DNA from 4 places in the Salinicola sp. CPA57 genome. Region 3 is predicted to be linked to each of the others. Evidence: predicted binding sites of a transcription regulator. Region 3 holds the regulator's gene; each other region holds the start of a gene.
What was found. The regulator sigma-54, encoded in region 3, starts transcription at its own class of promoters, with help from an activator protein. The targets are predictions, from matches to a motif close to TGGCACNNNNNTTGCTNT.
Positions count from the first base shown of each region.

Region 1: the regulator sigma-54 is predicted to act here: its motif matches at 4,799-4,816, upstream of DOM36_RS06845 (amino acid ABC transporter substrate-binding protein).
Region 2: the regulator sigma-54 is predicted to act here: its motif matches at 5,211-5,228, upstream of glnL (nitrogen regulation protein NR(II)).
Region 4: the regulator sigma-54 is predicted to act here: its motif matches at 4,733-4,750, upstream of urtA (urea ABC transporter substrate-binding protein).

Region 1 covers NZ_PZJR01000005.1:77,228-85,053, forward strand. The annotation lists gene DOM36_RS06825 (Rid family detoxifying hydrolase) at 62-451, opposite strand; gene DOM36_RS06830 (amino acid ABC transporter ATP-binding protein) at 477-1,256, opposite strand; gene DOM36_RS06835 (amino acid ABC transporter permease) at 1,321-2,433, opposite strand; gene DOM36_RS06840 (amino acid ABC transporter permease) at 2,435-3,625, opposite strand; gene DOM36_RS06845 (amino acid ABC transporter substrate-binding protein) at 3,711-4,739, opposite strand; gene DOM36_RS06850 (VanZ family protein) at 5,029-5,364, opposite strand; gene DOM36_RS06855 (DUF393 domain-containing protein) at 5,459-5,983, opposite strand; gene hemE (uroporphyrinogen decarboxylase) at 5,955-7,070, opposite strand; gene ribA (GTP cyclohydrolase II) at 7,217-7,826, shown strand, end outside.
Region 2 covers NZ_PZJR01000017.1:108,398-116,223, reverse strand. The annotation lists gene DOM36_RS18115 (cobalamin-independent methionine synthase II family protein) at 1-472, shown strand, start outside; gene DOM36_RS18110 (alpha-amylase family glycosyl hydrolase) at 586-2,328, opposite strand; gene glnG (nitrogen regulation protein NR(I)) at 2,494-3,903, opposite strand; gene DOM36_RS18100 (hypothetical protein) at 3,900-4,127, opposite strand; gene glnL (nitrogen regulation protein NR(II)) at 4,129-5,172, opposite strand; gene DOM36_RS18090 (DUF4124 domain-containing protein) at 5,350-5,916, opposite strand; gene glnA (glutamate--ammonia ligase) at 6,035-7,441, opposite strand.
Region 3 covers NZ_PZJR01000012.1:24,867-32,692, forward strand. The annotation lists gene mgtE (magnesium transporter) at 1-10, opposite strand, end outside; gene DOM36_RS14770 (HPr family phosphocarrier protein) at 123-392, opposite strand; gene rapZ (RNase adapter RapZ) at 379-1,335, opposite strand; gene ptsN (PTS IIA-like nitrogen regulatory protein PtsN) at 1,354-1,833, opposite strand; gene raiA (ribosome-associated translation inhibitor RaiA) at 1,843-2,151, opposite strand; gene DOM36_RS14790 (RNA polymerase factor sigma-54) at 2,292-3,725, opposite strand; gene lptB (LPS export ABC transporter ATP-binding protein) at 3,876-4,601, opposite strand; gene lptA (lipopolysaccharide transport periplasmic protein LptA) at 4,754-5,293, opposite strand; gene lptC (LPS export ABC transporter periplasmic protein LptC) at 5,290-5,901, opposite strand; gene DOM36_RS14810 (KpsF/GutQ family sugar-phosphate isomerase) at 6,091-7,107, opposite strand; gene DOM36_RS14815 (ATP-binding cassette domain-containing protein) at 7,308-7,826, shown strand, end outside.
Region 4 covers NZ_PZJR01000007.1:50,168-57,993, reverse strand. The annotation lists gene DOM36_RS08590 (3'-5' exonuclease) at 1-335, shown strand, start outside; gene DOM36_RS08585 (BCCT family transporter) at 439-2,070, opposite strand; gene DOM36_RS08580 (acyl-CoA dehydrogenase C-terminal domain-containing protein) at 2,669-4,480, shown strand; gene urtA (urea ABC transporter substrate-binding protein) at 4,853-6,163, shown strand; gene urtB (urea ABC transporter permease subunit UrtB) at 6,255-7,826, shown strand, end outside.

The DNA.
Region 1 (7,826 bases), on a different contig from region 3:
CGACAGCGCCCCGCTGGCTGGCGGGGCGCTGGCGATACCATCCGGCCTTTCGACGCGAACGCTAGGCCGGTGGAATCCAGGCAATCATGTCCACCTCGACATCGGCCCCGCCAGCCAGGCCGGTGACGCCGATACAGGTCCGCGTGGGCAGCGGGTTCTGGAAGTAGCTGGCATAGACGCCGTTCACTTCTTCGAAGTGGCCCATGTTGGTAATGAAGACCCGGCTCTGGACGACGTGTTCGAAGCTGCTGCCAACGGCCTCGAGCACGATCGCCAGGTTCTGCATCACCCGATGTGTCTGCTCGGTGAAGGTTCCCAGCAGCATCTCGTTGGTCTCCGGCACGGTCGGCATCTGGCCGGTGATAAAAACCAGATTGCCGACCTTGCAGGCGTGGGAGAATGGCGCGATCGGCTGCGGTGCGCCCTCGACGAAGAGTTTTTCGATACCCATGTCCGTGGCTCTCTCCATCACGAGGTCAATGTCCCAGAATCTGGCTCAGGAACAGTTGGGTGCGTTCGGAACGCGGGTTGTTGAAGAACTCGTGCGGCGGCGCTTCCTCGATGATCTGCCCCTGGTCCATGAAGATTACCCGGTCGGCGACGGTCTTGGCGAAGCCCATCTCGTGGGTGACGCAGAGCATGGTCATGCCTTCATGTGCCAGCTCGATCATGACGTCGAGCACTTCCTTGATCATCTCAGGATCGAGCGCTGACGTCGGCTCGTCGAACAGCATCACCTCGGGACGCATGCAGAGCGCCCGGGCGATCGCCACGCGCTGCTGCTGGCCACCCGAGAGCTGGCCGGGATACTTCAGCGCCTGATCGGCGATCTGGACGCGCTCGAGATACTCCATGGCGGTCTTCTCGGCCTCGGCACGGGGCTTCTTCTGCACCCAGATCTGGGACAGGCAGCAGTTCTCCAGCACGCTCAGGTGCGGAAACAGATTGAAGTGCTGGAAGACCATGCCGACGTTGCGGCGAATCTGTTCGATCCGCTTGACGTCATTGGTCATCGGCACGCCGTTGACCACGATCGAACCCTGCTGATGCTCCTCCAGATGATTGATGCAACGAATCATCGTCGATTTTCCCGAACCTGACGGTCCGCAGATGACGATGCGCTCCCCCTTGGTCACGGTCAGGTTGATGTCGCGCAGCACATGAAAGCTGCCGTACCACTTGTTGAGATGATCGATTTCGATCATCGGTCCGTCGCTGCCGGGCGCGGTGGTCCGAGACGCTGTCGCTTCGCTCATGGCAATGATTTCCTGATGACGATCTTGTTATGTGAGGACGCAGGCGCAGACACGCTCGCCGCCCTCACCGTTTATGTCCGGTATTGAGACGGCGCTCGATGTACTGGCTGTAGCGAGACATGCTGAAACAGAAGATCCAGTAGACCGCCGCCGCGAACACGTAGCCTTCGGTGGAGAAACCGAGCCAGTTCGAGTCGGTCAGTCCGGCACGGATGATCGCCAGCAGGTCGAACAGGCCGATGATCAGTACCAGCGAGGTGTCCTTGAACAGCGCGATGAAGGTATTGACGATGCCCGGGATGACCATTTTCAGCGCCTGCGGCAGAATGATCAGCCCCGTTCGCTGCCAGTAGCTTAGTCCCAGCGCCTGTCCGGCCTCGTTCTGCCCTTTGCCGATCGCCTGCAGGCCACTACGAATGACCTCCGCCATGTACGCGCTCCAGAAGAACATGATGCCGATCAGCGCACGCAGCAGCTTGTCGAAATCCAGCTCTCCCGGCACGAACAGCGGCAGCATCACCGACGCCATGAACAGCACCGTGATCAGCGGGACCCCTCGCCAGAACTCGATGAAGATCACGCAGATCCCTTTGACGAAGGGCATCTTCGAGCGCCGTCCCAGCGCCAGGATGATACCCAGCGGCAGCGATCCGACGATGCCCACCACCGCGATCGTCAGCGTCAGCATCAGCCCGCCCCAGGCGCGAGTCGGTACGTACTCGAGTCCGAACGAGCCGCCCACCAGCAGGAAAAAGGCAATGATCGGGAAGCCGGTCAACGTGAACAGCGCCACCCACTTCTTGCGCGGCATCTTCGGCACCGCCAGCCAGGCGACCAGAATCGCCAGCAGCGCAAACACGATGTCGACCCGCCAACGCGCGGCCTCGGGGTAGAAGCCGTAGATGATGGATTCGAACCGGGCCGAGATGAAAACCCAGCAGGCGCCATCACCGGTACAGGCATCACGCGTGGTACCGATCCAGTCGGCATCGATGATCGCCCACTCAAGGAATGGCCAGACCAATCGCGCCAGTAACACGATGACCACGATCGAGACGATGCTGTTGATCGGACCGTTGAACAGATTGGCCCGAAACCAGCCGATCACGCCTCGGCTCTGGTCGGGCGCCTCGCGCGCGTCGATCATCTCGGTGCGGAAGGTAGAGTCAGTCGTCATCTCAACGCTCCTTCAGCAGCGTGCGGGCATTGTAGAGATTCATCAGGAACGACACCGTCAGACTGATGACCAGGTAGACCGCCATGGTCATGGCGATGATCTCGATCGCCTGCCCCGTCTGGTTGAGCGTGGTGCCGGCAAAGACGGCGACCAGATCCGGGTAGCCGATGGCGGTGGCCAGCGATGAGTTCTTGATCAGGTTGAGATACTGGCTGGTCATCTGCGGCACGATGACCCGCATCGCCTGGGGGATGACGATCTTGCGCAGGGTAATGGCCTCCGGCAGGCTCAGCGAGCGTGCCGCTTCCGTCTGACCGTGAGAGACCGACAGAATGCCCGAGCGCACGATCTCGGCAATGAAAGCGGCGGTATAGATCGACAGCGCCAACCACAGTGCCAACAGCTCCGGCAGAATATTGATCCCGCCGCGGAAGTTGAACCCGGTCAGTTCCGGCAACGTCCACTCGAGTGGCGAACCGGTGAGAAGGAAGACGATCAATGGCAGGCCGATGACGAGAGCCGCGCCGATCCAGTAGACCGGCAGCGCCTGCCCGGTTCTTGCCTGACGTCGCTTGGCGAACAGTCCGAACAGGATGGCACCGACCACGGCGATCAATAACGCCCACGGCGTGGCGGCGAAGCCATCCAGCGGCTGTGGATCGGGCATCACCATGCCGCGAACGTTGAAGAAAAAGGCATCGAACAACGACAGGCTCTGTCGCGGCGATGGCAGTGCCCGCAGCACGGCGTAATACCAGAACAGGATCTGGACCAGCAGCGGGATGTTACGGAAGGCCTCGACATAGATCGTGGCCAGGCGCGCCAACAACCAGTTGGGCGACAGCCGGGCGATGCCGACCATGAAACCGATGATGGTGGCCGCCACGATCCCCAGCGCCGACACCAGCAGCGTGTTGAGCAGTCCGATGACGAACGTCTTGCCGTAGGTGCTATCGCTGGTGTACTCGATCAGCGTCTGCGGAATCGCAAAGCCAGCCCGACCTTCGAGAAAGCCAAAGCCGGTATGGATACCGCGGGCCTCGAGGTTGAGCAGCGTATTGTGAACCAGATAACCGACGAAGGCCGCCAGGACCAGAAACAGCACGGCCTGGACGATCAGGGCGCGAATGGCGGGATTCCGCCACAAGGGCCCCCGCCCCCGACGCGGCAGGGTAGTGGATGGACGCAACATGAGTTGTCTCTACTCGAGCGTTGAGAGGCACCGCGTCCCGGCGCTCAGACCGAAGGGACGCGGTGTCGAGAGGACGATTTAACGCTTAGCGAACCGGCGGGGCATACTGGATGCCGCCCTCGTTCCACAGCGCGTTGATGCCGCGCTCGAGCTCCATCGGCGAGTCCATACCGACGGTACGTTCGAAGACTTCGCCGTAGTTGCCGACCATCTTGACGATGTTGTAGGCCCAGTCGTTGCTGATGCCCATCTGCTCGCCGAAGTTACCATCCTTGCCCAGCAGGCGAGCCACGTCCGGATTCGGCGGGTTATCGCGCATCTGGTCGACATTTTCGCTGGTCACGCCGAGTTCTTCGGCATTGAGCATGGCGAACAGGCTCCACTTGACGATATCGAACCACTGATCGTCACCCTGGCGCACGACCGGACCCAGCGGTTCCTTGGAAATGCGCTCGGGCAGAATGACAACGCCGTCGGGATCCGCCAGCTGCAGACGCAGCGCGGCCAGCTGCGAGGAGTCGGACGTCAGTACGTCACAGCGGCCACTATCGAAACCCTGAGCGGTCTGGTCCGAGGTATCGAAGGCGACCTGCTGGAACTGCATGTCATGCGCCTTGAAGTAGTCGGCCATGTTCAGCTCGGTGGTGGTGCCGGCCTGGACACAGATCGACGCCCCATCAAGCTCTGTCGCACTCTTGACGCCCAGGTCCTTGCGTACCAGGAAGCCCTGACCGTCGTAGAAGTTGACGCCAGCGAAGTTCAGACCCAGGGAGTTGTCACGCGTGGCGGTCCAGGTCGTGTTGCGGGAGAGCAGATCGACCTCGCCGGACTGCAGGGCGGTGAAACGCTCCTTGGCGGTGAGCGGAGAGAAGACGACCTTTTCCGGATCGCCCAGAACGGCCGCGGCAACGGCACGGCAGACTTCGACGTCGATACCGGTCCACTTGCCATTCTCGTCGGGTGAGGAGAAACCGGTAAGGCCCGTGCTGACGCCACAGGTGAACTCGCCGCTGCTTTTGACATCATCCAGAGTGGCAGCCTGAACATGGGTGACGGCAACCGCGGCTAGCATGGCGGCTGGCATGACAATCAGGCTTTTATTCTTGTAGCGCATATGGAATCAACTCCCTCGCGTTATCATTTGAGTGCATGTCGCGACATGCCCAGATGAAATTAGCAAAGTTCGTTCCACTTTCGCTCTGCCGCGCGTAAAACCCTGTTTCAACGCTACTCTAGCGCTATCGTCGACCGGCCTTGCGACCTCTGTCGGGTTTGGAATCCGCCGGAACAACAACAAATTGTTTCAAAACAGTGCCTAAATAACACAAGCGCACCAAAAAGGTGCTCGATATCGAAGGGCGTTCCAACGGCATTGCCATCAACTGGCGGGGCGATCTCTTCGACTATTGTTGAGTGCCATTCCGGTAGCGTATCCACTTTCCGATCAGGAAAAGCCCCACCAGACCCACGCCGGCACCCAAGGCATTCGCCAGAATGTCGCCCCAGTCGCCACCGTGGCGCCCCGGCACCCAGATCTGCAGCACTTCGATGACGATACTGACGATGACGGCCACCCCCCAGGCGACCATCCACCGGCGACCGGTGAGACGCAGGCCCGCTGCCAGACCGGCGTAGGCGATGAAATGGTTGAGCTTGTCCCACGGCAGGTGCTGCGGCAGATCGGAAGCCGGGCTCAAGCTGCCCCAGGCGATACCCGCGACCCAGATCAGCGTCAGCATCGCGCATCTTTTTTGCCACGCGCTCATCGGCATCGTCGTCCGTCCCTGAATGCCGGCTTGTCGAGCCCTCGATCCCTGCGTCGCCGGTCGAAGTTCACTGTCCGTCGGCCAGTTGCGGCGGCAGTCCGCAGCGTCGACAGAATTCGGGCGTCAGCGTCTTGAGCCAGCGCGCATGACCTTCGAGACGCTCGCCACCGACGAATGCCAGCCGGTGCCGGTGATCGCCGATGAAACGGTAGCCGCTCTCGCGCAGGGGCCGCGGCACCCGCCGCAGCGCGCCGAGATGCTGCCACTTTCCCTGCAGTCGGGCGGCGAGACGCCAGGCGGCATCGCTGTTGCGGCTGAGCTCGCCGTCGGCGACATACCAGATGCTGTCGGTAGCGGCGAAATCGATCTGGTAATGCGCCCCGATCCGGCGGGATACCGCACTCGACAGCCCGGCAATGCGCAGCTGGCTGCCGTCGCGTTCGTGCGCCAGCAGCCAGCGCACCGAACGCCGGCAGAACGGGCAGCCGGCGTCGAACAGCAGCAGGCCATCCCCGAACTCTGTACCGGCAGGCGCTCGGCTGACTGGCTCTCTGCTGCCAGGCTCAGCGATGGTAGGCGGGACTGAGTTCATGCAGGGCGTCCATGAACGCGGTGACGTGGTCCGGATCGGTGAACTGGCTGATGCCGTGGCCCAGGTTGAAGACATGTCCCTCGCCCGGCCCGAAGCTTTCGAGAATGCGCGCTACCTCTTCACGAATCCGCGACGGCGGCGCGAACAGCACGTTGGGATCGAGATTGCCCTGCAGCGCTACCCGCCCCCCGACGCGACGCCGAGCGTCGCTCAGTTCCGTGGTCCAGTCCAGGCCCACGGCGTCGCAGCCGCTGTCGGCGATCGACTCGAGCCACTGCCCGCCGTTCTTGGTGAACAGGATCACCGGTACGCGACGACCGCCGTGCTCGCGAATCAGGCCGCTGACGATGCGCTGCATGTAGGCCAGCGAAAACTCGCGATAGGCTGGCGTGGAGAGGGCCCCGCCCCAGGTATCGAAGATCTGCACGACCTGAGCGCCGGCACGGATCTGGGCGTTGAGATAGTCGGTGACCGCAGTCGCCAACAGACCGAGCAGACTGTGCAGCGTCTCCGGATCGCCGTAGAGCATCGCTTTGAGGTGACGGAAATCCTTGCTCGAGCCGCCTTCGACCATATAGGTCGCCAGCGTCCACGGGCTACCGGAGAAGCCGATCAGCGGCACGCGGCCGTTGAGCTCGCGACGGATCGTGGCGACCGCGTTCATGACGTAATCGAGATCGCGCTCGGCGTCCGGCGCCGTCAGCGCGGCAACGTCCCCGGCGGAGCGCACCGTCTTGCGGAACTTGGGGCCCTCGCCGGTCTCGAAGTAGAGCCCGAGGCCCATGGCATCCGGAATGGTGAGAATGTCCGAGAACAGGATCGCGGCGTCCAGCGGGTAGCGCTCCAGCGGCTGCAGCGTCACCTCGCAGGCCAGCTCGGCATTGCGGCACAGATCCATGAAGCTCCCCGCGTGGGCGCGAGTCTGACGATACTCCGGCAGGTAGCGGCCGGCCTGTCGCATCATCCAGACCGGCGTGCGATCGAGCGGTTGACGAGCCAGCGCCCGCAACAGGCGATCGTTATGCAGCGCCTGCGGCGGGAGATCCTGGGAAAGCGTCTGCGGCTGGGTATCCTTGGAGAAAGTCATGACAGCCTTTTACGTTCGAGATTTGCTCTCATTGTAACGGATCGGCCGGCGGGCCTGTTATAATGCTGCCCCTTTAATTATCGGCGCTCTGGTCCAGGCATTCGATGCCGAAGCCTTCGAGCGTTTCCCCATATCGCGAGGTCATCGTGACGATCCGCTTCATCGCCGCATCGCAACTGCCCACCCCTTGGGCGACGTTCATGCTGCACGGCTTCCAGGAAGAGTCCAGCGGCAAGGAACACGTCGTGCTGACCCTCGGCGACGTCACCACGCCGGCGCCGGTCCTGGCCCGCGTGCATTCGGAATGCCTGACCGGTGATGCCCTGTTCTCGATGCGCTGCGACTGCGGCTACCAACTCCAGGAAGCGCTCAAGCGAATCGCCGATGAAGGACGTGGCGCGCTGCTCTATCTGCGTCAGGAAGGTCGCGGCATCGGTCTGCTCAACAAGATCCGTGCCTATGCTCTTCAGGACGACGGGGCCGATACCGTCGAGGCCAACGAGCGACTGGGATTCGGCGCCGATCAGCGCCGCTACGATATCTGCGTGCCGATGCTCGCGCATCTGGGCATCCAGTCGCTGCGACTGATGACCAACAATCCGCGCAAGGTCGAGGCCCTGAGCCAGGATGGGGTGGAGATCCACGAGCGCCTGCCGATCACCACCGGCCGCAATCCGTTCAACGAGCATTACCTGACCACCAAGGTCGGCAAGCTCGATCACATGATGGATCTGGACGATTTCACGCCTGCCAGCA
Region 2 (7,826 bases), on a different contig from region 3:
GCTGCAGGCGATCTACGCCGAGATGCTCAATCATGCGCTGGCCGACAAGCCGGACGATCTGTACGTCTCGCTCCACGTCTGTCGCGGCAACTTCCGCTCGACCTGGATCAGCGAGGGAGGCTACGAGCCGGTCGCCGAGACCCTATTCGGCAAGGTCGACGTGGATGCCTGGTTCCTCGAGTACGACAGCGACCGTGCCGGCAGCTTCGATCCACTGCGCTTCATTCCGGAGGGTCGCCAGCAGGCCGTACTGGGGCTGATCACGACCAAGATGGGTGAACTCGAAGACCCGCGCGCCATCACCGCACGTCTCGATGAGGCAGCGCGGTTCGTCGACAAGCGTCAGCTCTGCCTGAGCCCACAGTGTGGTTTTGCCTCCACCGAAGAGGGCAACAACCTCGCCGAGCAGGCCCAGTGGGAGAAGATCCGACTGACGCTGGAGATCGCCAACGCCTACTGGAGCCAGGACTGAAAGGCCGGCAGGACAACCCTGCCACGAGGAGGCGCCACGCCTCCCCGTGTTCTCGCCAGTCAACGGTATCGCTGTCAGTCAAAAGCTCACTGTCGGAATAAGCGAAACTCACGTCAGTGAGACTCGCCATCCTCGTTGCGCATCAGCGATCCCAGCAGGCGGCTGAGGAACCCCTTGCGCTCGGGATCGGGCTCCTGCTCGATCAGCGCCCGCGGGTCGATGCTGCTGCGATCGATATGCACGAACGCCGCCTGGTAAGCCGGCAACGTCAGTCGGCCATCGCTCAGCTTGGGCGTAAAACCGGCCTGGTAGACGATCTCGCCGGCACCGGCGGGCAGACTGGTCGCGCGCGATTCATTGGTGAGATTGAAAACCGCCAGAATCGCCTGATCATGGGAGACGCGCAGCCAGCCCAGCAGCTCGTCGTCGAAATCGCTCAGGATCAGGGTACCGTCGACCATGGCCGACTGCGATTTGCGCCAATGCAGAAACTCCCGCGTGACCCGCAGGGTGCTATCGGCGTCGGCAAGCTGCCGCTCGACCGAGAGCTGGCGATGGTGCCCATCTACCGGCAGCCACGGCTCCATCGAGGTAAAACCACCCAGCTCGCCGCTCGTCCAGGGCATCGGCGTGCGGCAGCCGTCGCGTCCCTTGTACTCCGGCCATAGCGCCAGACCGTAAGGATCGACCAGCCGCTCGTAGGGCACGTCGGCTTCCGGCAACCCCAGCTCCTCGCCCTGATAGAGGCAGATACTGCCGTAGAGCGAACAGAGCATGACCGTCGCGACCTTGGCCACCAGCGGCCCGTGCTGCTCCAGATTCTCATGCTCGGTCCAGCGCGACACGACGCGCTGGACGTCATGGTTGGAGAGCGCCCAGCATGGCCAGGCGTCTCCGGCGTAATACTGGAAATGTTCGATGATGTCGCGCAATCGCTGAGCACTGAACTCGGCATCGAACAGATCGAAGGTATAGGCCATATGCAGACGGTCGTCGCCGATGGTGTACTCGACCATCCGCTCCAGCGGCCGATCGTCGGAGATCTCCCCCACCGTCATGGTGCCGGGATACTCGTCCATCAGTGCACGCAGCTCGTTCAGGAACCCGATGTTTTCCGGCTGACTGATATCGAACTGGTGGCGTTGCATCGAATAAGGGTTCGATGCCGGTACACTCGGCGTCTTGAGCTCGCCGCTCCCGAGCGCCGGATTGTTCTGCAGCGCCAGGCTGTGAAAATAGAAGTTCGAGGTGTCCAGGCGGAATCCGTCGACGCCGAGATCGAGCCAGAAGCGGGCGTTGTCGAGCTGCTCCTTGCGCACCGCCGGGTTGTGAAAGTTGAGGTCCGGCTGACACGACAGGAAGTTGTGCAGATAGTACTGGCGCCGCCGGCTATCGAAAGTCCAGGCGCTGCCGCTGAAGAACGACAGCCAGTTGTTGGGTGGCGTGCCGTCGGCCTTGGGATCGGCCCAGACGTACCAGTCGGATTTCTGATTCTCTCGCGAGCTGCGACTCTGGATGAACCAGTGGTGCTGATCCGAGGTATGACTCAGCACCAGATCGATGATCACTTTCAGGCCCAGGCCATGGGCACGCTCGAGCAGCATCTGGAAGTCGTGGAAGGAGCCGAACATCGGATCGACACCTCGATAGTCGGTCACGTCATAGCCGAAATCCTTCATCGGCGACGGAAAGAACGGCGAGATCCAGATGGCGTCGACGCCCAGTTCGGCGACGTAGTCCAGCTTGGCGGTGATGCCGGGAAGATCGCCGACCCCGTCGCCGCGCGCGTCCATGAAACTTCTGGGATAGATCTGGTAGATGACGCTGCCACGCCACCATTGGGTCGAGTCGAGCATGGAGCTCCCCATGTTGGTGAAATTGGATCTCGGCGTTACCGCCAGCCTCAGCAGTGACACGAACCAAGGCAACGCCCGGCGACCCACCGGGCAGTGGCCGCCATTCGAGATTCATGATTCGAGCGACGCCGGCCTGAACGTTTCCGATCCCCCCGATGTCGAGCGCTATTCGTCGGCCAGCGCCGGCAGCAGTACCTTGACCTTGCGCGTCAGGGTGTTGCGTCCCCACCCCAGCAATTCGGCAGCCTCGCCCTTGCGCCCGCCGGTATGTTTCAAGGCAGTCTCGATCAGGATGCGCTCGAAATCCGGCACGGCTTCTTCGAGCAGATGCGTGTGACCCGAGGCCAAGGCCCGGTCCGCCCACTCCCGGAACGCATTGCGCCAGTCGCCGCTGGGCGCTTCGCTGCCCTCTAGGTCACGCAGTTCCGGCGGCAGATCATCGACCAGCACTTCACGCCCGGAGGCCATCACCGTGAGCCAACGACAGGTATTTTCCAGCTGACGAACATTGCCGGGCCAGGGTAACCGGGTCAGATGCGTCTCGGCATCCTTGGTCAGAACCTTGGATTCGGCCGAGAGTTCCTTGGCGGCCTCGGCCAGAAAATGCTGGGCCAGACGGGGAATGTCCTCCCGGCGCTCCGACAGTCGGGGCAGATGAACGCGAATCACGTTGAGCCGGTGGAACAGATCCTCTCGAAAACGGCCGTCCATCACCAATTTTTCCAGGTTCTGGTGGGTCGCGGCAATGATCCTGACATCGACCTTCACCGGCACGTGGCCGCCTACCCGGTAGAATTCGCCGTCCGCCAGCACGCGAAGTAGACGGGTCTGGGTGTCGGCGGGCATGTCACCGATCTCATCGAGGAACAGCGTGCCACCATCGGCCTGCTCGAAGCGCCCGCGACGCTGGGCTGCGGCGCCGGTGAACGCGCCCTTCTCATGGCCGAAAAGTTCCGACTCCATCAGATCCTTGGGGATCGCCGCCATGTTGAGCGCAATGAACGGATGTCCACTGCGCGGGCTGTGCTGATGCAGCGCCTGAGCGACGCGCTCCTTGCCGGTACCCGATTCGCCGTTGATCAGTACGGTAATGTGCGATTGCGATAGCCGACCGATGGCCCGGAACACCTCCTGCATCGCCGGCGCCTCGCCAATGATCTCGGCGGACAGTCCCTCCGGCATCGCCGCTGGCGAGCGCCGTTCGCGGGCATGAGCCACGCCCCGCCGGACCAGCGCCAGCGCATCGTCGACGTCGAACGGCTTGGGCAGATATTCGAACGCCCCGCCCTGATAGGACGCCACGGCACTGTCCAGATCCGAGTGCGCCGTCATCACGATGACCGGCAGGTCGGGATGCATCTCGCGAACCTTGGCCATCAGGTCGAGCCCGTCGAGCCCCGGCATCCGAATGTCGGTCAGCAGTACGTCCGGTGGGTGTCGCTCGATCGACTCGAGCGCGGCATCGGCCCGCTCGAACGACTGCACCTCGAGATCCGGCTGCGCCAGGGCCCTTTCCAGAACCCAGCGGATCGCACGGTCGTCGTCGACGATCGCGATACGGGCGATTTCAGTCATGGCAGTTCTCCAGCAGAACGGTGAATCGCGCTCTCGGCGACTTCGATACTTTCGATGACTTCGATATTTTCGATATTTTCGATATTTTCGATATTTTCGATGACTTCGATGACTTCGATACTTTCGATGACTTCGGTACTTCGAAACTCCCGACAACATGGGTCGGCAGCCCGCGTGTCCGAGGTGGCAACGGCATCCGGGTGCGAAGTGGAAACGCAGTCCAACTCACTGCGGCGCCTCGAAAGGAATCAGCAACCGGAACTCCGTCGCGCCCGGGTGCGATTCGCATTCGATCAAGCCCTGGTGCTGATGCAGAATCGACTGCGCGATCGACAGACCCAGGCCGCTGCCCTCGGCACGCCCGGACACCATCGGGAAGAACAGAGTCTCGCGAATGTGCTCGGGGATTCCGGGGCCGTTGTCGACGATCGCGACTTCGCAAACCAGTCGGTGGCGCTCGGCGCCCAACGTGAACTGACGACGAACCCGAGTTCGCAACAGCAGACGCGGTTCGAGCGTGCCGGACTCCTCCATGGCCTGAACCGCATTGCGCGCGATATTCAGAACGGCCTGGATCAACTGCGGCTCGTCACCGATCAGGTCCGGCATGCTGGGGTCATAGTTGCGCTCGAAACTCAGCTGATGGTGCTCCGCCTCGAGCAGCACCCGCACCCGCTCCAGCACTTTGTGCACGTTGAGCGGCTCGTGGTGCACCAGCGTATTGGGGCCCAGCATGCGGTCGACCAGATCTCGCAGCCGATCCGCTTCCTCGACGATGATCCGGGTGAACTCGGTGAGTTGCGGATCGGGAAGATCCCGCTCCAGCAGCTGCGCGGCGCCCCGAATGCCACCCAGCGGGTTCTTGACCTCGTGGGCGAGACCGCGCATCAGCACCTTGACCGTCTCCTGACGCGCCATCAGGGCCTCTTCCCGCGAGATTCGCAGCAGCCGGTCCCGCGGTTCGATCTCGAGCAGCAGTTCGCGACTGGTGATCGGTGTCGCAGTGAAATCCACCGTGATCACGTCACCCGCGGTCAGCACCAATGCCGCTTCGCGCTGGGTATAAGGATGAAATTCCTGCATCGCCTTGTGTAGCACCTGGCGAACGCTGCCATCCTCGCCGTTCAGGCACTCGAGCCATTGCCCGACGACCCGGGGGCGGCTCGCGGCCAGCAGCGCCTCGGCGGCAGGGTTGAGCCAGCGCACGTGAAGACTCTCGTCGAGTAACAGGACAGCCGTCGTCATGTGCTCCAGCAAACGTTGATACATGCGTTGTTCCATCGTGGTGATCCGGTATGTGCTTATACAGTGCAAAAACCGCGCCACTCCCAGATTCGAGCCGCTGCCGTAGGAGTGCTCGATGAGAGCCTGATCTTTCGTTCATCGAACCAGAACTTCATTCACCAAAATAGTGCACGCGCTTGGAAGAACGCCCACCGATCGGGATTACCGTTTGCGGTTGGGGTTATTGGGATTGGCCGGCAGGTTGACGCTGGCCCGTTGCACGTAGAGCGTTACCGTCGGCGTCGACAGGCGTACTCGGCCCTGGGCATCGAGCAGCTCGGCCTGAAGCTGATGTTCGCCGCGGTCGAGCTGGCTCAGCGCGAAGACGCTGGTGTGCATCGGTGACTGGCTGATCTTGCCATCGACCCGGAGTTGAACACGATCGTCTCGCTGCAGCGCGGGCTCGATCGCCAGCTTCACCTGGACGTTACCGGCCTGGCCGGTCGGCAGCGTCTGGCCGTTGGCCGGGCTGGTGATCGCGAAGCGGTCGTACTCGATGGCCGGCGTCGGTGCCGCCGCTGGCTTGGGAGGGTGCGTGCCGGATTCGATCTCGACGGGATCGACCACCGTGATCGGTTTGAGGTCGATCCGTTGGCCCGCTTTCGGCTCGTCGCTGTAGGCCACGTTGCCATCGGCATCGACATGCCGATAGACCGAGGCCGCCATGACCGGCATGGCGAACGACAGCGCCGTACCCCAGATCATCCACCCCACCACCCGTGTTTGCATCGTCGCCACTCCTCGCCATTCATCCATCGTCATCGGCCCGGTGACGAAAAAGCCCCACCGAAGTGGGGCTCTGTCAGGCCGCAGGTCAGGGCTTGAACCTTGGACGCTGTGTCGACGCTTAGACGCTGTAGTACAGATCGAACTCGACCGGATGCGTCGCGAGGCGCAGACGCTCGACGTCCTCGTTCTTCAGCGCGATGTAGGCATCGATCATGTCGTCGGTGAACACGCCACCTTCGGTCAGGAAGGCACGATCGGCGTCGAGCGCTTCCAGGGCCTGATCGAGGCTGGTCGCCACGGTCGGGACCTTCTTGCCTTCTTCCGGCGGCAGATCGTACAAATTCTTGTCCATGGCATCGCCAGGATGAATCTTGTTCTTGATCCCGTCGATACCGGCCATCAGCATCGCAGAGAACGCCAGGTACGGGTTGGCAGTCGGGTCGGGGAAACGGGTCTCGACGCGCTTGCCCTTGGGGTTGGAGGTGTACGGAATACGAATGGACGCAGAGCGGTTACGCGCACTGTAGGCCAGCATGACCGGCGCTTCGAAGCCCGGCACCAGACGCTTGTAGGAGTTGGTCGAAGCGTTGGTGAAGGCGTTCAGCGCACGCGCATGCTTGATGATACCGCCAATGTAATACAGTGCCATTTCGGACAGGCCGGCGTACTCGTCGCCCGCGAACTGGTTGGTGCCGTCCTTCCAGAAAGACTGGTGAACGTGCATCCCGGAACCGTTGTCGCCGACCAGTGGCTTGGGCATGAAGGTTGCCGTCTTGCCGTAGGCATGCGCGACGTTGTGGATGACGTACTTCATCTCCTGAACTTCGTCGGCCTTCTTCACCAGCGTGTTGAACTTGACGCCGATTTCGTTCTGACCGGCGTTGGCCACTTCGTGGTGATGCACTTCGACGCTCTGGCCGATCGCCTGCAGCGTGTTGCACATCGCGCTGCGAATGTCGTGGAAGCTGTCGACCGGCGGCACCGGGAAGTAGCCCCCCTTGACGCGCGGACGGTGTGCCAGGTTGCCACCCTCGACCTGACGATCGGTGGACCAGGCGCCCTCTTCGGAGGAGATCTTGTACATGGAGCCTTCGATATCGGTCTTCCAATGCACTTCGTCGAAGATGAAGAACTCGGGTTCCGGACCGAAGAACGCGGTGTCGCCCAGACCGGTGCTGTTCAGATAGGCTTCGGCGCGCTTGGCGATGGAGCGCGGATCACGCTCGTAACCCTGCATGGTCGCCGGCTCGATGATATCGCAGCGCAGAATCAGGGTGGAGTCTTCGGTGAACGGGTCGAGGAATGCGGTTCCGTCTTCCGGGCGCAGAATCATGTCGGACTCGTTGATGCCCTTCCAGCCTTCGATGGAAGAGCCGTCGAACATCTGGCCGTCTTCGAAGAATTCCGTATCGATGGCGCTGGCAGGAATGGTGACGTGCTGCTCCTTGCCCTTGGTATCGGTAAAGCGCAGATCCACCCACTTGACGTCGTGTTCTTCGATGAGGGCGAGGGTTTTCTCAGACATGTCTTCCTCCACTGTGAGCCATGGCTCGATTCGTTGGCGAATATCCAACACCGTTTTTTGGCATGCGTGTTTTGTAGCACGAAGTCGGCGCTCTTGCCCACGCGCACACCGTTTTTACATGGACATGCAGAGAATGTGCCAAAATGAGGCATAGCCACGATCAGATTCATTAACCACATGATGTGACGGAGATTTTTAAACCTTGCCGCGGAATCGAAACTGCTGCACGAGGGGAAATTCGCTGGCCAAGGATGCTTGAAAATTCTCATAGGCATCAATTTGGTGCACTAGACTGATCGTGTGCACCAAAACAACACTTTGCGAGCATTGCCGGAAACTTTGCCGAACATCGTCGGGCAACGGATACTGTTTCAATGCACTCCAA
Region 3 (7,826 bases):
TGTTGCTCATCCTGAACGGTCATCCTTGAACGACTGGCGATAGGCCGAACATTCTACCATCGTCGGAGGAAATGACGAGGATGGAAAACGCTGTTCACGAACGATGCCGATGGCTGTGAGCGTCACTCGTCCTCGTGGAAACGCGCTTCGAACAGGCCGACGATCGCATCCATGGCAGCGTCGGCATCGTCGCCTTCGGTCACCACGGTCAACTCGGTGCCGCAAGGCGCGGCGAGCATCAGAAGGGACATGACATTGGCGGCATCGGCCTGGCGTTCGCGATGGTGGACGGCAACGCGAACGGCGAAGGGTTGGCAGCATTGAACCAACTTGGTGGCCGCGCGGGCATGTAGCCCGCGGCGGTTGGTCAGGCGAAGTTCACGTGTCGGCATCGCGCTTGGGGGATCCTGCGTTTTGTAGTGGTGCATCCTGCAACGCTGTCTCTCGCGGCCTCGATGCTGGCGAGAGGGCGGTCTGGATACCGAGTTCGCGATGACGAAGTCGGATGTCCGCGGATTCGTGATGAAAGTGGCGAGCCAGGCGCTCGATCAGGTAGACCGAACGATGCTGGCCGCCGGTGCAACCGATGGCCACCGTCAGATAGCTGCGGTGGCTGGCCAGATAGGCCGGCAACCAGCGATCCAGCCAGGCATGGATATCACCGGCCATGGCGTGGACGTCGGAATAGGACTCGAGGAATTCGACGATCTGGGGATCGCGGCCATCGAAGGCGCGCAAGCCCGGGTCCCAGAACGGATTGGGCAGGCAGCGGGCGTCGAACACCATGTCGGCGTCCAGCGGAACGCCTCGCTTGAAGCCGAAGGATTCGAAGGTCAATGTCAGACGACCGCCGGTATGCCGCGCGACCTGCTCGCCGATTCGCGCACGCAGGTCATGCACCGAGAGTCCTTGAGTGTCGATCACCAGGTCGGCCATGCGGCGAATCGGTGCCAGGTACTCCTGTTCGTGATCGATCGCTTCGGCCAGTGTCATGTCGTTGCCGCGAGTCAGCGGATGACGACGGCGGGTGGCCGAGTAGCGCTCCAGCAGGATCTTGGCATCGGCGGTGAGATAGACGACCTGAGTGTCGATTCCGCGTTCCCGTACCGCGTCCAGCAATACGGGGAAGCGCTCGAGCGCTTCCGGCAGGTTCCGTGCATCGATGCTGACTGCCACGTTAGGGCGCGTTGGCGGCGCGCTGCGAAGTTCATCGATCAGTGGCGCCAGCAGGTTGGCGGGAAGATTGTCGATGGCGTAGTAGCCAAGATCCTCCAGTGCCTGCAGGGCGATCGACTTGCCCGAGCCGGAGCGACCGCTGATGATGACCAGTTGCATGCGTAATGTGTCCCGATATCAGCCGTCGTCGCTGGGCTGGTGATGACGAATGGCCTCGCGCAGGGCCTCGTGCAACGCCTGCTGTGATTCGGCGTGGCGCAGCTGCTGCCTGACGCTGCTCTGATTCATGATGCCGGCGACCTCTGCCAGCAATGAAAGGTGCGTGTCGTCCGCTTCTTCCGGGACCAGCAGCACGAATACCAGATCCACCGGCTCGCCATCGATCGCATCGAAGTCGATGGCATCTTCCAGGCGCATGAATCCCGCGATCGGCACCTTGCAGTGCGGGCTGCGGGCATGGGGAATGGCAACGCCGTTGCCGATCCCCGTGCTGCCCAATCGCTCGCGACCGATCAGGCGGCTGAAGACTTCCTGGCTATCCAGGCTGGGTGTGTTTTGGGCGACGAAGGTGCTGAAGAATTCCAGCAGACGTTTTTTGCTGCCCCCCGTGACCCCGTAAAGGGTGCGTTCGGGGGGCAGGATCTTTTCCAGTGTCATCATCAGGCGTTAACGGGCGCCGGCGCCTTGGGCGCGGGCTTGTGCCTTCTCTTTGTGTTTGACCAGTTGGCGGTCGAGTTTGTCGGCGAGCGAATCGATGGCGGCATACATGTCGGTATCGCTGGCGTCGGCGTGTAGATCGGCGCCGGCGGCATGCAAGGTCCCGGCGGCCTGTTGGCGCTCCTTCTCCACACTCAGGGTAACCTGGACATTGGTGATGTTGTCGTAGTGACGCTCCAAACGAACGAGTTTTTCTCCGACGTAGTCTCGGAGGGCATCGGTCAGGTCGACATGGTGGCCGGTAACGTTCACTTGCATGACACACTCCTGTTGCGGCAGATGGCACTTCTGATTGTAACCCTTTTCAGGGCACTGCAAAGGCATCGTGATGGATCGGGATCGGATTGGCGAGTGCCAATCGATGCGTCTCGCCGAATCGGCGTGACGATAGTATGACGTCAGGACAGGCGTTTGCGTTCACTCGATGAGGGAATGCCCATCGCTTCCCGGTATTTGGCCACGGTGCGCCGGGCGACGCAGATATCGGACTGGGCGAGCAGTTCCACCAGTTTGCTGTCGGATAGTGGTTTCCTGGGGGGCTCTTCGCCGATGAACTTCTTGATCCGGGCGCGGATCGCGGTACTCGAATGGCTGTCGCCGTCACCGCGCTGGCCGCCAACCTGGCTCGAGAAGAAATACTTGAGCTCGAATACGCCGCGCGGGGTGTGGATATACTTTTGCGTCGTGACACGGGAGATCGTCGACTCGTGCATGTCGACGCTGCCGGCGATGTCGGCCAGAATCAGCGGTCTCATCGCTTCTTCTCCGCGATCGAGAAAGTCGATCTGGCGCGCCATGATCTCCCTGCCGACACGCAGCAGCGTATCGTTGCGGCTGGACAGGCTCTTGAGCAACCAGCGGGCCTCCTGCAGATGCTGGCGCAGGAAGGTGTTGTCGTCGCTCTTGTCGGCCCGTTTGATCAGCGCAGCGTAGTCGGGCTGGATACGCAGCCGGGGCAAGGCCTCGGCGTTGAGCTCGATGCGCCAGCCTGCCGGAGAGGGCGTGGCGACGAGATCGGGAATCACGTAATCGTCGCGACGGATATCGAAGCCCTGACCGGGCCGAGGGTCCAGCGTGCGAATCAGTTTGATGACACGGTCGAGCTCGTCGTCCTCGAGTCGCAGGCGTCGTTTGAGCAGCCGTCGATCATCGCCGGCCAGCGCTTCGAGGAATTGTCGCACCAGGCGTTTGGCTTGCGGTAGCAGCGGGGTATCGCCATCCAGCGTGCCCAGCTGTAGCAGCAGACATTCACGCAGATCGCGGGCACCGACACCGGTGGGGTCGAACTGCTGCAGTCGCATCAGCATGTGTTCGAGATCGGCCGTGCTGATGCTGTCGCTGCGCTGGGCGCGGAGACTGATCGTCAGCTCGTCGAGCGAACCGATGAAGTAGCCGTCGTCATTGATCGCGTCGATCAGGCACTCACCCAGCTCCCGCTCGCGGTCATCGAAATCGCCCATCGCCAGTTGCCACAGCAGATGGTCGTGGAGCCCGACGGCGGCGGCGTTGCGATCGAAATCTGGTGCGTCTTCGCTGCCGCTACCGTTGCCCAGCGCGCCGGCGGTAGCGTCCTGGTAGGTGTCGCTCCAGTCGCTGTCGAGCGTCAATTCGTCGGGGATATCGGTGGCCCACTCGTCCTCCTGGGTCTCCGAACTCTCGAGTTCCTCATACGGCTCCTCCAGCTCCAGCATCGGATTGGACTCGAGCGCTTGCTGAATCTCCTGGCAGAGATCGAGCGTCGACAGCTGAAGCAGTTGAATCGCCTGCTGAAGCTGAGGCGTCATGGTCAACTGGGTGCCGACTCTAAGTTGCAGCGAGGGCTTCATGGACATGGAGAAGGGGCGTCACGATCAACGAGAGAAACGTTACGTTACTGGTTGATTTAACGACATGCAACGTTTTATGCAATATACATGCCACCCGTGGCGGGGTGAGTGACTCCAGCCACCGGTGGCATGCCGTACGAGAGCAAGGATGGCGGACTATAAGCGGAATTCGTGACCCAGATAGACGTCGCGAACGCGCTGGTTGTCGAGGATCGCTTCCGGGCGGCCCTCGGCGATGATCTGGCCGTCGCCGACGATATAGGCGTTGTCGCAGATGTCCAGCGTCTCCCGCACGTTGTGATCGGTGATCAGAACGCCGATTTCGCGGTCACGGAGTTGGCGAATGATGCTCTTGATATCGCCGACCGAGATCGGGTCGACACCCGCGAAGGGTTCATCGAGCAGCACGAAGGCCGGCTCCGTGGCCAGCGCGCGCGCGATCTCGACGCGTCGACGCTCGCCACCGGATAGGCTCATCCCGAGATTGTCACGAATATGCTCGATGTGAAAGTCGCCGAGAAGCCGCTCGAGCTGGGCGCGTCGTCCGGCACGATCCAGGTCCTTGCGGGTCTCGAGGATCGCCATGATGTTGTCGGCGACGCTCAGTTTGCGGAAGATCGAGGCTTCCTGCGGCAGATAACCGATCCCGGCCTGAGCGCGGTCGTGCATCGGGGCGCGGCTGAGGTCCCGCTCGTCGATATGGACGCTGCCGGCATCGGCCTTGACCAGGCCGACGATCATGTAGAACGACGTTGTCTTGCCCGCGCCATTGGGGCCGAGGAGCCCAACGATGCTGCCCTGGCGAAGAGTCAGGCTGAAATCATGGACGACGCGACGTCCCTTGTAGCTCTTGGCCAGATTGGTGGCCGTTAGCGTTTTCATGGATACGATCCTTGTGGCAGCGCGACGCAACGTGATCCGGGGCCGGTAGTCATCACCGGTGTCGGTCCCGAATCGGCGCTCAATTCATGGCTGGAACGGTGACTTGGCCGATGGCTCGAGAAGATTGCGCGAACGATTGACTGTCAGGGCGGCTATTGAGACGACGGAGAGGCGTCACGTGGCGTCAACGTCATGCGGACGCGACCGTCACTGTTGCCATCGCTATCCTGGCTGGCCCGGGCCTGGATGCGGCGCGAATCGAGATAGTATTCGACGTAGGCGCCGTCGAACGTGTCCCCGGCCTGGTGCAGCTCGGCATTGCCGATCAGCTCCACGCGACGCTCCGCGGCATGATAGACGACGGTGTCGCCCCAACCCTTGACCAGATCCTCGTCGGGCGCCGGCTTCTGCTCGAGGTAGGCGCGTTCTCCGCCACCGCCCTTGGCGGTGACCTGGCTGACCTGGCCGTTGGCGCCCCGCTGGATGTCGACGCGTGCGGCCTTCAGGTTCATGCTGCCTTGCCGCATGTCGACGTCGCCGGTATAGACAGCGGTGCCCTGACGGTCGTCGATCTCGAGCTGATCGGCGGCGATCTCGATCGCCGCACTGGCATCGCTTTCCAGAGCGACGGCCGGAAGGCTGGAGAAGCCCAGTGCGGTCAGCACCAGAATTTGCCCGAGTTCTCGCCTCATGATCCTTGATCCTTGGGTTGCTGTGACTGAGGTTGCTGTGGCAGGTGACCCTGCACGTTGTCGGTCAGACGCATACGGTCTTCGTTGATCCAGGCGTCGAAGCGATCGCCGCGCATGCTCTGGCTATGCTGACGTAACACGGAGGTGGTGTCACTCCAGGCATGGGCTTCACGATTATCGTAATGCAGCGTCCGGGTTTCCAGGCTCCAGGCCTGCTCCGGCTGTACGAGGCGCGCATTGCCTTGCAGCGTCAACTGCTCGCCGCTTCGACTCATCCGCCCGGTGTCGCTGGTGACCTGCCATTGGCGCTGCTGGTCGTCGGTCAGATAGCCGTGGGGCTTTTCGGTGCGAATGATGTCGTCGGATGGCGTATGCACCAGTCGCGGAGTTTCCAGACGTTGATAGGCGCGACCCTGCTGGTCGAAGCGGGTCATGCTGGCGTCTTCGAGGTAGTAGTCCGGCTCGCCGGTCGTGTTGCCGATCGTGGGCTGTTGCTGGTCTTCCCCGCGTTGATCCAGATAGGTCAGGCCACCGCCCAGCGTCAGCAGCAACGCCAGCAGACCGAGGCGCCGCCACCAGGGAGACTGAAATCTGGCTGTCTTGGCCACGGTTGCTCCTTGTCTTGGTAAAAAACTTGATCGAAGAGCTCCGGTTGGAACCTTCTGATCGAAATAACGAATGGATTTCCGGGACGAAACGGCTGACTCCGACTCGGTCGGGCCATTCTCCTCTCGATTTTCCGAACGACGATGCGGTCCGTCGCGTCGATCGCGCCAGGCCACCGCGCTGTCGGATTGTCAGATGACGCCACTTCTCAGCAGGTCGTGCATGTGTAGCGCGCCAACGGGAATGCCGTTCTCGACCACCGCCAGCGCGGTGATGCGGTTATCCTCCATGATCCGGACTGCTTCAGCGGCCAGCATGTCCGGTGCCGCCGTCTTGCCGCCGCGCGTCATGACGTCATCGACGCGAAGCAGGGTGAAATCGCCACGCTGGTCGAGCGTGCGCCGCAGGTCTCCGTCGGTATAGACCCCGGCCAGCATTCCGCGTTCATCGACCACGCAGGTGAATCCCATGCCCTTGAGCGTCATCTCGAGCAGTGCCTCTCGCAACGGGCTTCCGGTGGCCACGCTGGGGAGCCGGCTGCCGTCGTGCATGAGGTCGGCAACACGCAACAGCAAGCGTTTGCCGAGCGTGCCGCCCGGATGGGACAGCGCGAAGTCCTCGGCGCTGAAGCCGCGCGCCTCGAGCAGAGCCAGCGCCAAGGCGTCGCTCATGGCGAGGGCGGCGGTGGTGGAAGAGGTTGGCGCCAGATCGTGAGGGCAGGCTTCCCGGGAAACGCCGACATCGATATGCACGTCGCTATAACGTGCCAGCGTCGACCCCGGCCGGCCGGTCAGGCTGACCAGTGGGGCGCCGAGACGCTTGAACAGCGGGAGCAGGCCTGTGATCTCCTGGGTTTCCCCGGAGTTCGACAGGGCGATCACCACATCGTCGCCGGTGATCATGCCGAGATCGCCGTGGCTGGCCTCGCCGGGATGTACATAGAACGCCGGCGAGCCGGTGCTGGCCAGGGTCGCGGCCATCTTGCGGGCGATGTGGCCCGACTTGCCCATGCCCGTCACGATGAGGCGCCCTCGGCAAGCGAGCAGTAGCCGACAGGCGGCATCGAAACACGCGTCGAGTTTGGTGACGAGTTCGCCGATAGCCTGCTGTTCCAGCGTCAGCGTACGCCTGGCGCTGGCACGAAAGTCCAGCGTGGCGAGTTCGCTCAGGGTCTCGGCGGTGGCGGTGGCGGTTCGGGGATCGGTCATGGCATGAACGTCAGTCGTGAAATTGAGGGCGCCAGGCGATCTCGGGTTGGCGCAATACGTGAGAGTATACCTTTGATCGTTTCCCGATTCGTCCCTTGTGCGGCAGCGAGCGTAGTCGTCCGGTGGCGACTGCTGGTCGCTACCGCCAAGGTTAGGATACAATGTTCGATAATTGATCTCACAAGGTTGGTGGATGCTGCATGGATGACCCGATTATGGTCGAGGTCAAGGATCTGCACTTTTCCCGCGGCAATACCGATATTTTTCGCGGTGTCGACCTGCAGATTCCGCTCGGCAAGATTACTGCCATCATGGGGCCTAGCGGGACCGGCAAGACGACGCTGCTGAAGTTGATCGGTGGTCAGCTGATACCGGACCGTGGCCAGGTGCTGATCGATGGTCAGGACGTACACCAGCTGTCGCGGCGCTCGCTTTTCAAGCTGCGTCGTCGCATGGGCATGCTGTTCCAGAGTGGCGCCCTGTTCTCGGACCTGGACGTGTTCGAGAACGTCGCGTTCCCGCTCCGCGTGCATACCGAATTGCCGAACGCCATGGTGCGCGACATCGTGCTGATGAAGCTTCAGGCGGTCGGGTTGCGCGGTGCGCGACATCTGATGCCATCGGAGCTCTCAGGCGGCATGGCCCGACGCGTGGCGCTTGCGCGCGCGGTGGCGCTGGATCCGGAACTGGTGCTCTACGATGAGCCCTTCGTCGGCCAG
Region 4 (7,826 bases), on a different contig from region 3:
GGCGGCTGGTCGTCGTGCACTATCGCCAGCTGGAACGAACCTTCCTCGATGCGGCCATTCGCGAGCGGCTGGGCGAAGGGCTGCTGATGCCGATGATCGACACCATGTCGCTGGAAGCGCGACTCCATCGCCAGTCCTTGTGGGCGAGGTTGCGGCGCTGGGCGGGAAGGCCGATGGCGTCGATCCGTTTGCACGAGAGCCGCCAGCGTTACCATCTTCCTGCCTATACCGGGCACCACGCCCTGGTCGATTCACTGGCGACGGCGGAGCTGCTGCAAGCGCAGATTCTTCATCACTACGATTGGCAGACGCCGGTCAGCGCGCTTTGGCGTTGAGGACGTCGGCGTCGGGGTAGGACAGGGCAAATCGAATCTGCCAACGAAAAGCGGGCGGCTCATTGAGCCGCCCGCCTTGTCGATACATCCTCTGCAACGACGCCTATCCGCGAGGCTCGGACCGCAGCCCTTGAACGATCGCGTAGCACGCCGCCAGTAGCACGATGGTGAACGGCAGACCGGTCGTGATGACGGCCGCTTGCAGTGCCCCCAGGCCACCCCCCAGCAGCAGCGCAATGGCGATGGCGCCTTCGATCAGGGCCCAGAACACGCGCTGGGGCGTCGGCGCATCGACCTTGCCGCCCGCGGTGATCGAGTCGATCACCAGCGAACCGGAGTCGGATGAGGTGATGAAGAACACCATGACCAGAACGATACCGACGAAGGACGTGATCGACGTCAGCGGCAGTTCACCCAGCATGGTGAACAGTTGCAGCGGAAGCGCCGCTTCCTTTACGCCCTCGAAACCGTCGTTGACCAGCTGATTGATCGCGGTGTCGCCGAAGGCGGTCATCCACAGTACGGAAACGACGGTCGGTACCAGCAGTACCGCGATCAGGAATTCGCGCACGGTACGGCCACGGCTGACGCGGGCGATGAACATGCCGACGAACGGGGACCAGGAGATCCACCAGGCCCAGTAGAAGGCAGTCCAGCCATGCACGAAGTCGCTGTCTTCACGTCCGAACGGATTGGACAGTGCCGGGAGATTCTTCAGGTAGGACCCCATGTTCTCGACGAAACCGGTCGCGATCAGCAGCGTGGGACCGACAAAGATCACGAACAGCAGCAGCAGGAAGGCGAGCCCCATGTTGATCTGCGACAGACGCTGCACGCCCTTGTCGACACCCAGCATCACCGACATCAGTGCGACCAGCGTGATGCCGATGATCAGCAGCACCATGGTCACATCGGTATTGGGAATGCCGAACAGGAAGTTGAGACCGGCGGAAGCCTGGGAAGCGCCGAAGCCTAGCGACGTCGCCAGCCCGAACAGCGTGGCCAGTACTGCCAGAATGTCGATGATATGGCCCGGCCAGCCCCAGATGCGCTCACCCAGGATCGGGTAGAAGATCGAGCGCATGGTCAGCGGGAGCCCCTTGTTGAAAGAGAACAGCGCCAGCGACAGCGCGACGACCGCGTAGATACCCCAAGGGTGCAGGCCCCAGTGGAAGATCGTCGCTGCCATGGCCAGGGACTGGGAGGCGGCGGGATCACCCGCGGCACCGCCCAACGGGGCCCATGAGTCGCCAGTGACGGACGTGCCGAAATGCGTGATCGGCTCGGAAACGCCGTAGAACATCAGGCCGATGCCCATGCCTGCCGCGAACAACATGGCAAACCACCCGGCATAGCTGAAATCCGGCTTGGCGTGCAGGCCACCGATTCTCACCTTGCCCAGCGGGGTGAAGATCAGTACCACGGAAAGCAACACGAAGATATTGGCGGCAAACAGGAACAGCCAGCTCAAGTTATCGGTCAGGAAGCTTTTCGCCCCATTGAAGATCGGCCCCATCTGATCCGGCAACGCCAGCGTGATGATGACGAAGAACAGAATCAGCAGGGAGGAGACCGAAAAGACCTTTCCATGCAGATCGACATTGAGACCAAACTTATTGGTCTGGATATTGTCCTGGCCAATCACATAATCGGTATCGATGAGATTGGCGGGACCTTCTGGTGCCGGTATGCCTTCCTGCGGCGCATCCGGCTCTTTATTGGCGTCTTGAGCCACTAGCCGTCTCCATTCTTTGATATGTCTCTATATTCAGAGCCGCACTCGCTTAGCGAACGACGACGATTCCCTTGCGCTCCCTTGCGTCATTCGAGCGTCGTGCCAGATAGCGCTCGGCCTGCCAGGGAGAGCACTTAGTCTGGCGTATCCGCGGGAACACGCAAGTTTCCCAATTATCCTGAATCAAGTCGGGCCTTCCAACCGTCTGGGGGAGAAACTCCGGGTTTTCGCAGATTTATCTGGCAAAAGGTGGTGTCGACGTCGACTGTTACCGCTCGAATCGGTGACGGTAACGACTGATCTGCTAGGTGCTGTCTGCAAAGTCGACGAGCGAAGGCAAGACCGGGGTGCTTAGCTAAGGCAAAAACCGATCAAAGAGCGGGGTTTACGCGGTGTCAATGAGCATGTTACCCGCTCTGCTCGCCCTTCGAACGTTCTGAACATTGTTCAGTGAGTCGATTTTTAACGCCGCATGGGCGAGCGCAGGCAGTTTTCAGACAGGGCCTAGACCAAGGTCAGAGTGAAGTGGAGCGCCGTTCTCGCCTATAGTCGCAACCAGTATTGAAACGAATGTTTGAAAGGCATCGGGAGAGTTCGAATGGCCGACTATCGTGCACCGCTCAACGACATGCGCTTCATTCGCGATGAGGTGTTCAACGCCGAGCGGGAGTGGCAAGAGATGCCAGCGACCGCCGAGTTGAACGCAGAACTCGCCGATGCCGTGCTGGAAGAGGCAGGGCGTCTCGTCGAGGCGGAACTGTTCCCGCTCAACCAGAGCGGGGACGCCGAGGGGTGTCGTTTCGAGGGCGGCGAGGTGACGACACCGACCGGGTTTCGCGCGGCATTCCAGGAGCTGGCCGGTGGCGGATGGTGTGGTCTGGGGGGCAATCCCGAGCATGGGGGGCAAGGCTTGCCGAAATTGCTGACCCAAGCCTTCGACGAGATGCTCTATGCCAGCAACGCCGGCTTCGCCCTCTACCTGTCGCTCAACAACGGCGCGGGGCTATTGCTCGATGCCTACGCCGACGAAACGACCAAGGCGCTCTATTTGCCGCGCCTTTACGCCGGGGAGTGGCTGGGCACCATGTGTCTGACCGAGCCGCATTGCGGCACCGACCTGGGACTGATCAGAACGCGCGCCGTGCCCGAGGAGAACGGTCGGTACGCCATCACAGGGAGCAAGATCTGGATCACCGGCGGTGAACATGATCTGACCGAGAATGTCGCCCATCTGGTGCTGGCCAAACTACCGGATGCACCGGCGGGCGCCAAGGGTATCTCGCTGTTTCTGGTACCCAAGCGGCAAGTGCTCGAGAACGGCTCGCTGGGGGGAGCAAACGGCGTGGTCTGCGGCGGGCTCGAGCACAAGATGGGCATCAAGGGCAGCGCCACCTGCGTGATGCATTTCGAAGCCGCCGAGGGGATCTTGATCGGCGAGCCCCATCAAGGGCTGGCCACCATGTTCACCATGATGAACTACGAGCGACTCTCGATCGGCATACAGGGCCTGGGATTGGGCGACGTCGCCTACCAGAGCGCGATGGCTTTCGCCCGCGAGCGTCGTCAGAGCCGCGCCCCCGGCGGTGCCGTCGAACCTGACCAGGCCGCGGATCCGATTCTGGTGCATCCCGATGTGCGACGCATGGCGCTCAATGTTCGCGCCTGGAATGAAGGAGGGCGGCTGTTCGCGGCTTTCGTGGCACGTGAGCTCGATCGTGCCAAGCATCATCCCGATGCCGGGATGCGGGAAGTGGCGGCGGATATGGTGGCGCTGCTGACGCCGGTGGCCAAGGCTTTCCTGACCGATCGCGGCTTCGCGGCGACGGTGGAATCGCAGCAGATCTATGGTGGCAGTGGATACTGTGTCGAGTGGGGCGCCGAACAGTTCGTGCGTGATGCCCGAATCGCGATGATCTACGAGGGCACCAACGGCATTCAGGCGATGGATCTGGTCGGGCGCAAGCTGGTACGCAACCAGGGCGCCTACGTGGAGCGTCTGGCCGAGCAGATATGCGCCGATCTCGACGACAGCGATGACGGGCACGAGATCGACGCTTCGGCCTTGCGATCTTTCAGAGAAGCCGTCGAGCGCGAGCTGGCACGATTCGAGCGCGTCAGCGAAGCGCTGATCGAGGCTGCCAAGGCGGATCCGGCCGCCGCGGGCGCCGCGGCTCATGATTACCTGCAGTTGCTGGGCTATACGGTTTACAGCTGGATGTGGTGGAAAGCGGCTCGCGCAGCGCAGCGCGGTCTGGCTCGGCAGGGAGCTGCCGGTGAAGATTTCTATCGGACCAAGTTGATCGTGGGGCAACATTTTCTGACGCGCCAGCTGCCGCAGGCCGAGTCGTTGGAACGTCAAATCGCTGCCGGTCCATCAGGATTGATGGCACTGGAGGCATCGCACTTCTGAAACTTCCGGGGGCATCGACAACGATCGGCTCGATGGAACGGTTTCTGCACTCTTATGGAGCGCCCGCTGACAGCGGGCGCTTTTTTATGTCCATGACGGTGCATCGGGTCAGCGATAGGTGAAGGGCCTGCACCACGAAAGAAAATCGGCGGGCGGCAGCCGACGTCTATTTGCACCAATAAAGGCCGTTTAACCCATATTTCCTTACGGTTTCCCGGTTTTTGTATACAGGATTGCCGCAGTCACCAATCAAGGCACGGAAAATGCATTGGGTTTATCCGATCAAGTTCCGCGCCTGAGGCGCGGGTGTCCACGATCGTCAGGCCGATTACCAAAGGTCATGACCAGGACCAGGAGAATCCAATGACAACAATATCCCTTCGCAAGTTGATTGCCGGTTCCAGCATCGCGCTGGGGCTGGCCGGTTTCGGTAGTACCGTCCTTGCCCAGGATGCGGCGCAGGATGAAGGCCCGATCCGGGTCGGCATACTGCACTCGCTGTCGGGCACCATGGCGATCAGCGAGTCGACGCTCAAGGACGAAATGCTGATGCTGATCGACAAGCAGAACGCGGCGGGAGGCCTGCTGGGTCGCCAATTGGAGCCGGTGGTGATGGATCCGGCCTCGGACTGGTCGCTCTATGCCGAACAGGCGCGCGACATGTTGACCGGCGACGATCATGTCGACGTGATCTTCGGCAACTGGACTTCCGCATCCCGCAAGGCCGTCTTGCCGGTCGTCGAAGAGCTCGACGGGCTGCTGTTCTATCCGGTCCAGTACGAAGGCGAAGAGTCCTCCGAGAATATCTTCTACACCGGTGCCGCGCCCAATCAGCAGGCGATTCCGGCGGTCGATTACCTGATGAGCCAGGGTGTCGAACGCTGGGCGCTGCTGGGTACCGACTACGTCTACCCACGCACGACCAACAAGATTCTGGAAGCCTATCTCAAGGCGAATGGCGTCGCGGATGACGACATCATGATCAACTACACACCGTTCGGTTTCAGCGACTGGCAGTCGATCGTCTCGCAGGTCAAGGATTTCGGCAGTCAGGGCAAGAAGACCGCGGTGGTATCGACCATCAACGGCGATGCCAACGTGCCGTTCTACAACGAGCTCGCCAATCAGGGCATTTCGGCAGGCGACATTCCCGTCGTGGCGTTCTCGGTGGGTGAGCAGGAGTTGACCGGTATCGACACTGCACCGCTGGTCGGACACATGGCGGCGTGGAACTACTTCATGAGCGTCGACAGCGATGCCAACTATGACTTCATCGATGACTGGGTCGCTTATACCGGCAATGACGAAGCGGTGACCAACGATCCGATGGAAGCGCACTACATCGGCTTCAACATGTGGGTGCAGGCGGTCGAGAAAGCCGGGACCACCGACGTCGACGCGGTCAAGGATTCGATCATCGGTGTGACCGTGCCCAATCTGTCCGGCGGTGCCTCGACGATGATGCCCAACCACCACATCACCAAACCGGTGATGATCGGCGAGATCCAGGACGACGGTCAGTTCAGCGTGGTCTGGCGCACGCCGACGACCGTCGCCGGCGACGCCTGGTCGGACTATCTGCCGGATTCCAGGAACCTGATCAGCGACTGGAGAGCCCCGCTACGCTGCGGCAAGCTCGACGTCGAATCGATGACCTGCGAAGACGGCCCGGGGGCCGAATAACGCCAGGCCGCCGGCATTCGGACGGGCGTCGGCGGCAGTGGGCAGAACCTGGGTCTGGCGCCGCATCGGAAGGCGGTGTCGAGGAACGAACATGATCAAGATTGAACACTCGGCAGGCCGTTCGCCAACGCGCCTGCTGGCGCACTCCCTGCTGCTGTGCCTGTTGATGGCATGGGGCTCGTGCCTCAGTCAGACGGCTGCGGCCGCCCTCGGCGAGCCACAGACGGAAGCGCTGTCGAAGGCCGAACCGCAGGCGCTGCTCGAAGCGCTCGATACGGGCAATTTTCGGGCCAAGGGTGACGCTGCTCAGGCCATCGCGGACAGCGATGCCGAGCAGAAAACGCGCTGGCTGCAGGCGCTGCTCGATGGGCGCCTGGGCAAGGAGCGTCGTGGTGAGCGCTTCTACATCATTACCGACGACAGTGGCCGCGAGTGGCCGATCATCGACGCCATCACGTTCGAGGATGCCGGTAGCGGCACCCGGCGCACGGTCGATGTCTTCAGGATCAACAATGACCTGCGGACCCGGATTCGAGGGCTGCTGGCTTCGCTTTCCCTGAGTGCCGGCGACGAAGCGTCCCGGCTTTCAGCGGCCAAGCGGCTGATCGGCGAGATCTCGGCGGAAAACGCCGCCAGCGTGCGCAAGATGCGCGACGACGAGAAAAGTCCCTCGGTTCGCGATCAGCTCGATATCGGTCTGGCGCTCTTCGAGGTGCAGCAGGGCGACGCCAAGGCGCTCGACACGCTACGCGGCAATCTCGATACCCGGGTGCGCAATACGCTGGCGCCGATCGCCGCCGGCGATTCGGCACTCGCTGCCGAGGCCCAGGCGGTCCTCGGTGGCATCGAGAGCAAACGCGCCTGGTACGACCGCGCGCAGACGCTGTTCTTCGGCCTCAGCGCCGGTTCGATTCTGGTACTGGCGGCGATCGGCCTGGCGATCACGTTCGGTGTCATGGGCGTGATCAACATGGCCCACGGCGAGCTGATCATGATCGGCGCCTATACCACCTGGATGATTCAGCAGGCCTTGCCGGGTCAGCCGGGTCTAGCGCTGGCGCTGGCGATTCCCGGCGGCTTTCTGGTCGCCGGCGCGTTCGGGGTGGCGATCGAGCGCACGGTGATCCGCTTTCTCAAGGGGCGCCCGTTGGAGACACTGCTGGCCACCTTCGGCCTCAGTCTCATTCTGCAGCAGCTGGTACGCAGCGTGTTCTCGCCGCTCAACCGCCGCGTGACATCGCCGGACTGGCTGCAAGGGGCATGGCAGATCAACGAGGCGCTGTCGCTGACGCTCAACCGTCTGGCGGTGCTGCTCTTCTGCCTGGTGGTCTTCGCCGGGCTCTGGGCGCTGATGCGCCATACCCGGCTTGGACTGGAAGTGCGTGCGGTGACCCAGAATCGGGCGATGGCGCGCGCCATGGGCGTGCGCGCCACTCGCGTCGATATGCTGACATTCGGTCTGGGGGCGGGGGTCGCCGGCCTTGCCGGCGTCGCCCTATCCCAGCTCACCAACGTCGGTCCCAATCTGGGACAAGGCTATATCGTCGACTCCTTCCTGGTCGTGGTCTTCGGTGGCGTGGGCAATCTATGGGGGACGCTGGTCGCCGGCATGTCGCTCGGCGTCATCAATCAGGTATTGCAGCCTTGGGTGGGCGCGGTGCTG